Regions from separate parts of the Rhizobium sp. O111 genome, predicted to be linked through region 1. Evidence: riboswitches for the same ligand, from Rfam matches in the RefSeq annotation. Region 1 holds a riboswitch; the other holds the start of a gene.
The links. Region 1 has a riboswitch for cobalamin ahead of ACVTFQ_RS20265 (ABC transporter substrate-binding protein). Riboswitches for the same ligand answer to the same signal wherever they lie in the genome.

Region 1 (4,674 bases):
CTTCAAATCGAAATTGGTTTGTCTGATGGACATCGGACCTCAAGAAATACAGCCAAGAAAATGGATATGCTGCCGACCATGATGCGGCGAGCGCTCGATATGGGCGCGCACCCCGAACACGTCGGCGATCAAGTCTTCGGTCAATACCTCGTCCGCCGGTCCGACCGCAACAAGCCGACCCTGGCTAAGCACAGCAATCCTGTCGCAAAACATGGCGGCGAGGTTCAGATCATGCAGCGCGACGATGCTTGTGACCGGCAGCTTGGCAACCAGCGACAGGATTTCGAGCTGATGCTGGATGTCGAGATGATTGGTCGGTTCGTCGAGCAGAAGCTCGGTCGGCGTCTGCGCCAGTGCGCGCGCGATATGCACACGTTGGCGCTCGCCGCCAGACAGCGTATGCCAGAGCTGCCGCGCCTTCTCGACCATGCCCACCTGCCGCAGAGCATTCTCGACCGCCTCCTCGTCATTGGCGCTCCACGGCGCCAGCGGACCACGATGCGGCGTGCGCCCGAGACGGACGACCTCGGTCACCGTCACCTGTGTCTCCGTCGTGGCCTGCTGCTCGACAAAGGCAACGCGCCTCGCGATATCGCGGCGCGCCAGCGTATCGATACCGGTATCGCCGAGGGCGATGACGCCGCTCTTGACCTTGCGCAACCCGCCGATCAACCGCAGCAGGCTGGATTTTCCCGAACCGTTCGGCCCGATGAGACCGAGCGTCTGGCCGGTAGGGACCTCAAGGCTCACGCCCTTGACGACAAGCACGCCTGATGTTGCCCAATGCACGTCGCTGATGGAAATGCTCATGCTGGCCGCCTCGCCTTGTAGAGAATGAGCGCGAATGCCGGCGCGCCGAAGAGCGCGGTGACGACGCCGATCGGCAACACCTGCTGCGGAATGATGACGCGTGAGACGATATCGGCGATCACCATGAAGATCGCTCCGGATATCGCCGTTGCCGGCAACAGGCGCCCATGCCCCGGCCCGACCACGAAACGCGCCGCATGCGGAATGACCAGCCCGACGAAGCCGATCGAGCCAACGATGCAGACCATCGTCGCCGTAAGCAGCGCCGTGAGTGCGAGCAGCACGATCCGGATGCCAGCGACAGGAATGCCGAGCGCTGCCGCAGCGTCGGTGCCGAAGGTGAAGGCGTCGAGCGCACGGGCATAGAGCATGCAGACGAGAAAGCCGGCGATCGCAACAGGAGCGGCGAGATAGACATCCGGCCAGCGCACACCGGACAGGCTGCCGAGAAGCCAGAACATGACGCCGCGCGCCTGCTCGGCATTGGCCGATGTGGTGACGATATAGGATGTCAGCGCGTTGAAGAGCTGCGAGCCAGCGACACCGGCGAGAATGATACGGTCCGTCCCGCCGCCGGAGCCTGCCGCCAGCAACGACACCAGCAGGAACGCCGCGACTGCGCCGACGAAAGCGCCGGCCGAAAGCGTCAACACGCCATAGCCGAAGCCGAGGATCATGACCGCGACGGCCCCAGTTGACGCGCCGGCCGAGATGCCGAGCACATAGGGCTCGGCCAGCGGATTGCGCAGCAGCGCCTGCAGCACCGCGCCGCATAGCGCAAGAGCGGCTCCGGCGCTGGCTGCCACAAGCGCGCGGCTCAGGCGATAATCCCAGATGATGCCTTCATGGATGCGGCTGAGTTCAAAGCCGGTGCCGAAGACACGGTTCGCCACGGCCTTGGCGGTCGTGCCGACAGGAATGGAGATCTCGCCGATGGACACGGCGAGACTGATGACAAAGCCCAATGCCACGATGGCAAGGACGAAGAGCGCGACCAGCGTTCTCCATCCCCGGTGGGCAATCGACGCGTGCCTCACTTGGAAAGACCGAAGGACTTGATGCCGACGGCGAGGCGTTCCAGGCCATCGATGGTGCGGATCGTCGGGTTCATCGACTGCGCATCCATCTCGACGAAGTGCCTGTTCTTGACGGCATCGAGCTGGCTGGTGACAGGGTCCTTTTCAAGGAAATCGATCTTCACCTTCGGATCGTCGGCTGCATAGCGGCGGCGGTCCATGGTGGCGATGACGATGACCGCAGGATTGGCCTGCGCGATGGTTTCCCATCCGACCAGCGGCCACTCTTCCTCGGTGCTGACGACGTTGCGGGCGCCGAGCGTTTTCAAAATATAGGCCGGAGCGCTGTTCTTGCCGGCGATAAAGGCATCGCCCTGCACTTCCTTGCTGGAAAACCAGAAGGCGACAGGCAGATCCTTAGCCGACCCGCCAAGCGATGCCACGGCATCCGCTTCGCGCTTCTTCAAGTCGGCGATCAGGGCCGCGCCGCGATCCTGGATGTCGTAGATTTCCGCCAGTTCGGCGATCTCCTGGTAGATCAGCTCCATGGTGAAGAGCTCGCTACGCACCCCGTCGCCACCATCGGTATTGACCTTCGCGACGCAATCGGCCGGCGAAACATAGGTCTTGATGCCGAGCCCGGCGAACTGCTCGCGCTTGCCGACCGACCCTTGCGTGCCGACATGCCACTCGAACTCGGCCGCAACCAGATCCGGCTCCTGACCGACGACGGATTCAAAGCTCGGATCATTGTCGGCCAGCCGCTTGATCTTCTGGTTGACCTCGGCATAGGCGGGCAGCACCGGCCCGACCCAGACCGCCGTGCCGACGATCTTGTCGGCGAGGCCGAGCGAATAGAGAATTTCGGTCATGCCCTGACCGATCGACACCGTCTTCTTCGGCGCGCTGTCGAATGTCACCTGCTGGCCGCAATTGGTGATCGTCAGCGGATAGGTCGTTGCCGCGGCGTGGGCAGAGGGTAGAAAGGTGGTGAAAGCGCAAGCCGTCGCGATCGAAAGCAGCGCGGTTCGCAGGATGATGCGGTTCATATTGGTCCTCATGTATGGCTGAAGCCCGCAGCCGACTGGCCGTGGCTGTGAAACTCGAAGCGGGACCGCCACGGATGATGCAGGACGAAACAGCAAAGCGCTCGCCTGACATCATGCGGCGGCGAAAGCTATCGCGGAATCACGGCCATGAGATTGCGGAGGGGAATAAAGCGGGACCGCGCCAGCGGCTGACGTCAAAAACCATCATATGATGCTCCTCTCCGGACAACCCCGTCCGGGATGGTGGACACTGTTTTGACGGCAGGTCTCCTGGCTTGCGAATATGCGCCTAACATCTGCCTTCCCACGAAGAGCTTCGCAGTGGCATGGCGTTCGAGACGAACACCACAAGGACATCAGGCAATCCGCTTACAGTTGCGGGGGCAGCCACGGTCTTGGCCCCATTCGGGTCATCCGCACCGTGTTCCCTATTAATCCCGTCGGAAGTCATCCCTTCGGGAACCATCGAGGCTGACTTAGGCGATCCGGCGTCAAGACGTCAAGACGTCAAGACGTGACGAGCCGACATTTGGCGCGTCTAGGGATTGGCTCGGAGATAGCCGATCAGGTCGCTGATCTCCGACGTCGTCCAGAGGCCGCCGAAGCTCATCTTCGTTCCCGGCACTTTCTTCTTGGGGCTGGACAGAAACTCCGAGAGCGCCGCCTCATCCCAGACAAGCCCACCCGCGCCGGCTGTCTTCATCGCGTCGGAATATCTGTAGTCGGGCAAGCTTCCGGCTGGGCGACCAACGACGCTCTTCAGATGCGGGCCGAAGCCGTTGCGTTCGGAATCGACCGTGTGACAGGCGACGCACAGCCTGAACACCCGCCTCCCGTGCTCGATGTCCTCGGCGGATGCCGCGGATGTCATGACGAGCAGGCTGGCGATCGAACAGATCGACGAAAGGATTGAGCGCTTTTTCATATGTCGATGGCCTGTCGTGTTGGTTGCCAAATGCATGGTGCCGTTTTTACGTCGCGCGATCCGCGAACGACACTGCTTACCCAACAAAGCACATATGCGCCCAGACCGGACTGGTGCGACATGGGAGCACAGCTCCCATGTCGCCTGGTACCTTTACTGCGCGGTCTTGATCTTGGTGACCTCTTCGGCGCTCAATTCGCCGACCGTCGTCACCTCGCCATTGCTGATCTTCCACAGGCGGAAGGGACCGGTGATGTCGCCATACGTGTCGAAGCTGACAGGGCCGATGACACCTTCATACTTCACCGGCTTGCCTTCCTTGATGAGCTGCAGCGCCTTGGCGAACTCTTCCTTGCCGGCATGGATAGGCGTGCCACCCGCGGCGACAACTTCCGGCATGGCTGCCTTGATGGCTGCCGCATCGGCCTTGCCGGCCTTGGCGATCGCCAGCGCCACGATTGCACCGGCGTCATAAGAGCGGTCGGCGGCCGGGGCCGAAGGCGAGATGCCGCCGGAGAAGGCCTCGTAATTGCCGTTGAAATACTCAGTCGACGCCGTCGGGCTGGTGCCCGAGGAGGTGCCGTAGGCGTTTTCCAGATACTGCGCGCCGACGCTCTCGATGAAGTCCTTGGAGTTCATACCGTCGTTCAACAGGAAGGTCTGCTTGCCACCGCCGGAAACCCAGGCGCGGGCGATGGTCGCGCCATCGACGGGGGTGCTGACGAGATAGAGCGCATCGGGATCGCCAGCCATGGCGGCGCTGGCCTCGGACGCGTAGCTCGACTGCTTCTCGTTATAGGGCGTCGTCGAGGTGATCGTGCCGCCGAGCTTCTGGTAGGCGGTCGCGAACTCCTTGACCATGTTGACGCCGAAG
Region 2 (4,674 bases), on a different contig from region 1:
CGTCAAACCCGCATCCGGCTTCGAATCTCCCGGCAGCACCGCGATCAGCGCCCCGTGACGCGCCGCCGCCGCATGTAGCGCCTCCAGCGCATAATGAAAATAACTGGCGCCGCCGAGCGCTCTGACGATGATCAGCTTCGCATGCCTCGCCGTGCGCTCGACATAGGCATCGACGGACATCGGATGCTTGAGGCTCATCAGGCTGGCGATGCGCAGCGACCGTCCCCCACCTCGCTGACGATGCGCGGCTGCTACCGCCGCCAGTTCGGTGTCGGCAGCGGAGAGAAACAGGATGTCGCCGGGCGACTGACCGAGATCGATCGCCTCCTCGCCGTCGCTGATCGTTCCCTGCTGGGCTAGAAGCAGATGCATCGTCTTGCCTTATGCGAGCGCCGAAATCGCCTGACGCACCGCGCTCTCATCCATCTCATGCAGCCCGATCACCACCAGCCGCGTACCGCGCGCCTCGCCGGCAGCCCAGGCACGGTCGAAATAGTGGTCGATACGGCTTCCGACGGCCTGCAACTGCAGCCGCATCGGCTTGCCGGGAACGTCGACGAAGCCCTTGAGGCGCAGAACGTCGTGCTCGGCAATGATGCCCTTCAGGCTCTCGACAAAGGCGGCCGGATCGGCGATCGGTCCGAGCTCTACCACGAAGCTATCGAACTCGTCGTGATCGTGCGGCGTACCATCCTCATGTTCAAGCTCGTGATGGGACTTGCGGTTGCCGATATCTCCCTCGGTGCCGATGCCAAGGCCGAGCAGCACGCTTGCCGGCACGTCGCCGTTCTTCGCCTCGATCATCGCGGGCTTGCGCGCCGTGCGCGAAGCGACCTCGTCACGCACCCGGGCAAGGCCGGCGCCGTCGATGAGGTCGGTCTTGTTGAGCACGATCAGGTCGGCGCAGGTCAGCTGGTCCTCGAAGAGTTCCTCGATCGGGCTCTCGTGGTCGAGCGTCTCGTCCTCGACGCGGCGGGCGTCGACGGCGTCGTGATCGTCGGCGAAGCGGCCGGCGGCCACGGCGGCGCTGTCGACCACGGTGATCACGCCATCGACCGTCACCTGCGTGCGGATGTCGGGCCAGTTGAAGGCGGCGACCAGCGGCTGTGGCAGGGCGAGGCCGGAGGTTTCGATGACGATATGATCCGGCCGGTTCTCGCGCTCCAGGAGCTTGCTCATCGTCGGGATGAAGTCGTCGGCCACCGTGCAGCAGATGCAGCCATTGGTGAGCTCGATGATATCGTCCTCGGTGCAGTTTTCCGCGCCGCAGCCCTTCAGCACTTCGCCATCGACGCCGAGATCGCCGAACTCGTTGATGATGAGCGCGATCTTCTTGCCGCCCGCATTGGTCAACAGGTTGCGGATCATCGTCGTCTTGCCGGCGCCGAGGAAGCCGGTGATGACGGTGGCGGGGATCTTCTGCTGGTTCATCAATTCAACCCTTCATTTTCAGCGGCAGTCCCGCCGCGATAAAATACACATCCGCGGCGACCGCCGCGATCATCTGGTGCAGTCGCCCGGCATGGTCGCGAAACTCGCGCGCCATGCGGTTCTCGGGCACGATGCCGAGGCCGACTTCATTGGAAACGATGACGAGGCGCGCCTTCGCCTGAGGCAGATAGGCGGCCAGTGCCGCGAACGCCGCCGCCATGTCGCGCTCATCCATCATCAGATTGGTGACCCAGAGCGTCAGGCAATCGACAAGCACCGCCCGCCCCTCGCCATCGATCGCGGCAAGCCGGCCTGCGAGATCGAGCGGTTCCTCATGCGTCGTCCAGAGGTCGCCGCGATCGGCCTTGTGCTGCTCGATCCGTGCACGCATCTCCTCGTCCCAGGCGCGGCCGGTGGCGATGTAGTGGCGCTCGAGGCCGCTGTCGATGACGAGCTGCTCGGCAAAGCGCGACTTGCCGGAACGGGCGCCACCTAAAATAAGCGTAGAGGATACCGTCGTCATGCGTGGACGACTTCACAGGAGCGCGTCCGGCCTGACGCCGACGCCAAAATCTCATTGTCTGCCATGACAACCTCCGTGCTGGCATTGGGCACATTTGCCCAGGGTTGGGCTTTGCGCCCGGCACGATTGGCAGGTCTCCTGGCTCGCGGGTCCAGGCGACGATCGGGATAGCCACGCAGGCCATCCCGATCGTGCCATCGGTTCTTCCTCGCCTTCCCGGCTGCAATCATGAAAAGGCGGACGATTCGTAGATTTAGAGGCGTCCAACCCCGGTTGATCATGGCTTGCATTGCCAGTGGCTTTTCCGCCGTCTTCCGCCCCTCGCCCGCCTGCACCACGCAGGCAGCCGGCAAGAGAACATCCGACGCCGGACGGAAGACCCTGACCGCTCTACAGTCGCGGGGTCGGCTGTGATGAAGGCGCCCTGGTTGGGTCCACCCCGTCACATTCCCTTTTCATCCGCACCGCTTTTGGCGATCCGGAACCATCCGTTATCGATCCATGGTTAGGCAAGCGCGACAGCGAAGTCAATCGACCGCCAATCGCGGCCACCAGCCAAATTGATTGACATCAACCCTCAAGACGATCATCTCTACCAAATTTATCGTCTATAATCAGGCACTTAATGTCATAAAAACTTGTTGCGTCAGCCGGGTTTTTGCCGCATTTGCAGCGCATGCGGCGCAGCACCGCAAATGTCCCCTCCTTCGCCACCCTTGAACGGGCTTTCGCCCGCCTAGTTTCCCCATCATGCGCCTGAAAATCAATCTTAGACGGCTCGGCCCGCTACACACACTGCTCGATGCGGGGCGCATGCGCGCGCTCCTGAGGCGCAGCGAAATGGGCATGGTGCTGGCCGGCGCGCTGATCGGCGTCACGTCTGGCCTCGCCGTCACCGGCATGAGCCTGATTTCGCGCGAGATGCACAGTCTGATCTTCGGGATCAGCGATGTCGAGCGTTTGAGCTCCTCTCAGATCGACGACAAGTTCCTGCTGATGGCGGCCCCCGTCTGCGGCGGCATCCTTCTCGGTCTTCTGATGTATGTGCTGGCGAAGACCCGCAAGAAGCCGATGGTCGACCCGATCGAGGCCAACGCGCTGCATGGCGGCCGCCTGTCCTTGACCGACAGCATCATCGTCGCGATCCAGAACCTGATCTCCAACGGCTTCGGCGCATCCGTCGGCCTCGAAGCCGGCTACACGCAGTTGGCGTCCGGCATCGCCTCGAAGCTCGGCTTCAAGCTGCAGCTGCGCCGCGCCGACCTGCGCGTTCTCGTCGGCTGCGGCGCCGCCGGCGCTATCGCGGCCGCCTTCAACGCGCCGCTCACGGGTGCCTTCTACGCCTTCGAGCTGATCATCGGCACTTACACGATCGTGTCGCTCACACCGGTCGTCGTGTCGGCGCTCGTCTCCACGCTGGTCGCCCGGCTGCTGGCCGGCAGCGACTTCATCATCGATGTCGGCGATTTCGGCACCGTCATGCCGGCCGATTACGTGCCGGCCATCCTGCTCGGCGCCTTCTGCGCCGGCATCGGCATCCTGATCATGCAGGGCGTCGCCTTTATCGAGGAGCTCGCACGCCGCAGCTCGATCGCGCTCCCCTTCCGCCCGGCGCTTGGCGGCATCATCGTTGGGCTGCTCGCGCTGGTGACACCGCAGGTGCTGTCGGCAGGCCATGGCGCGCTGCATCTCAATCTCGACCGTGAAGTCGTGATTCCCGTGCTGATCGGACTTTTCCTGCTCAAGGCGCTGGCATCAGCGATCTCGATCGGCTCCGGCTTCCGTGGCGGCCTGTTCTTCGCCTCGCTGTTCATGGGCGCGCTGCTTGGCAAGTTCTTCGCCTATTCGGCTCCCTACTTCGCGCACGCAACGCTGACGCCGATCATCTACGCCGTCGTCGGCATGAGCTCGCTTGCCGTCGCCGTCATCGGCGGGCCGCTGACCATGACCTTCCTGGCGCTCGAAATCACAGGCGACTTCCCGATCACGGCGCTGGTCTTGGCCGCCGTCATCACCTCGTCGCTGGTCGTGCGCAGCACCTTCGGCTACTCCTTCGCGACATGGCGTTTTCACCTGCGCGGCGAAAGCATCCGCAGCGCCCACGATGTCGGCTGGATCCGCAATCTGACGGTCAACAAGCTGATGCGCGCCGACGTCAAGACCGCGAAGGTCGGCATCAGCATCGAGCAATTCAAGGAAAGCTTCCCGATCGGCTCGGCCCAGCGCGTGATCTTGGTCGAGGACAGCGGCAAATATGCCGGCCTCGTGCTCGTGCCCGATATCTACGCCAACCTCACCGACACCGCCGACGAGAGCAAGGGCCTCGACGAATTCGTACGCTACCGCAACGACTTCCTGACGCCGCAGATGAACGCCAAGCAGGCCGCGGCGATCTTCGACAAGACCGAGAGCGAAGCGCTCGCCGTCGTCAACAACCTCGTCGAGCGCACCGTGGTCGGCCAGCTCAGCGAAGCCCACACGCTGCGCCGTTACAGCGAAGAACTGGACCGCCGCCGCCGCGAGGTCTCGGGCGAAATCTAACCCAACAGGTTGTCCAGCCAGCGCTTGTCCAGATGCGTTTCCAGCGCGGCGGCAACCTCGTCAAGCGCCTGCTCGACGCCGGCGCGATAGTCGCGGCTTTGGCCTGTGAGGCCGAAGCTTGCAAGCAGCCGGGACCGGTAGCCGTCACTGGCAAACAGCCCGTGCAGATACGTCCCAAC

Region 2: another riboswitch for cobalamin. It lies ahead of cobU (bifunctional adenosylcobinamide kinase/adenosylcobinamide-phosphate guanylyltransferase); the one in region 1 lies ahead of ACVTFQ_RS20265 (ABC transporter substrate-binding protein).

What each region holds. Positions count from the first base shown of each region.
Region 1 covers NZ_JBSHXL010000002.1:133,876-138,549, reverse strand. The annotation lists gene ACVTFQ_RS20280 (class I SAM-dependent methyltransferase) at 1-27, opposite strand, end outside; gene ACVTFQ_RS20275 (ABC transporter ATP-binding protein) at 40-810, opposite strand; gene ACVTFQ_RS20270 (FecCD family ABC transporter permease) at 807-1,847, opposite strand; gene ACVTFQ_RS20265 (ABC transporter substrate-binding protein) at 1,844-2,875, opposite strand; cobalamin riboswitch at 3,119-3,357, opposite strand; gene ACVTFQ_RS20260 (c-type cytochrome) at 3,414-3,800, opposite strand; gene ACVTFQ_RS20255 (ABC transporter substrate-binding protein) at 3,954-4,674, opposite strand, start outside.
Region 2 covers NZ_JBSHXL010000001.1:1,878,230-1,882,903, forward strand. The annotation lists gene cobN (cobaltochelatase subunit CobN) at 1-372, opposite strand, end outside; gene cobW (cobalamin biosynthesis protein CobW) at 382-1,431, opposite strand; gene cobU (bifunctional adenosylcobinamide kinase/adenosylcobinamide-phosphate guanylyltransferase) at 1,436-1,954, opposite strand; cobalamin riboswitch at 2,066-2,458, opposite strand; gene ACVTFQ_RS09535 (chloride channel protein) at 2,705-4,495, shown strand; gene ACVTFQ_RS09540 (cobyric acid synthase) at 4,492-4,674, opposite strand, start outside.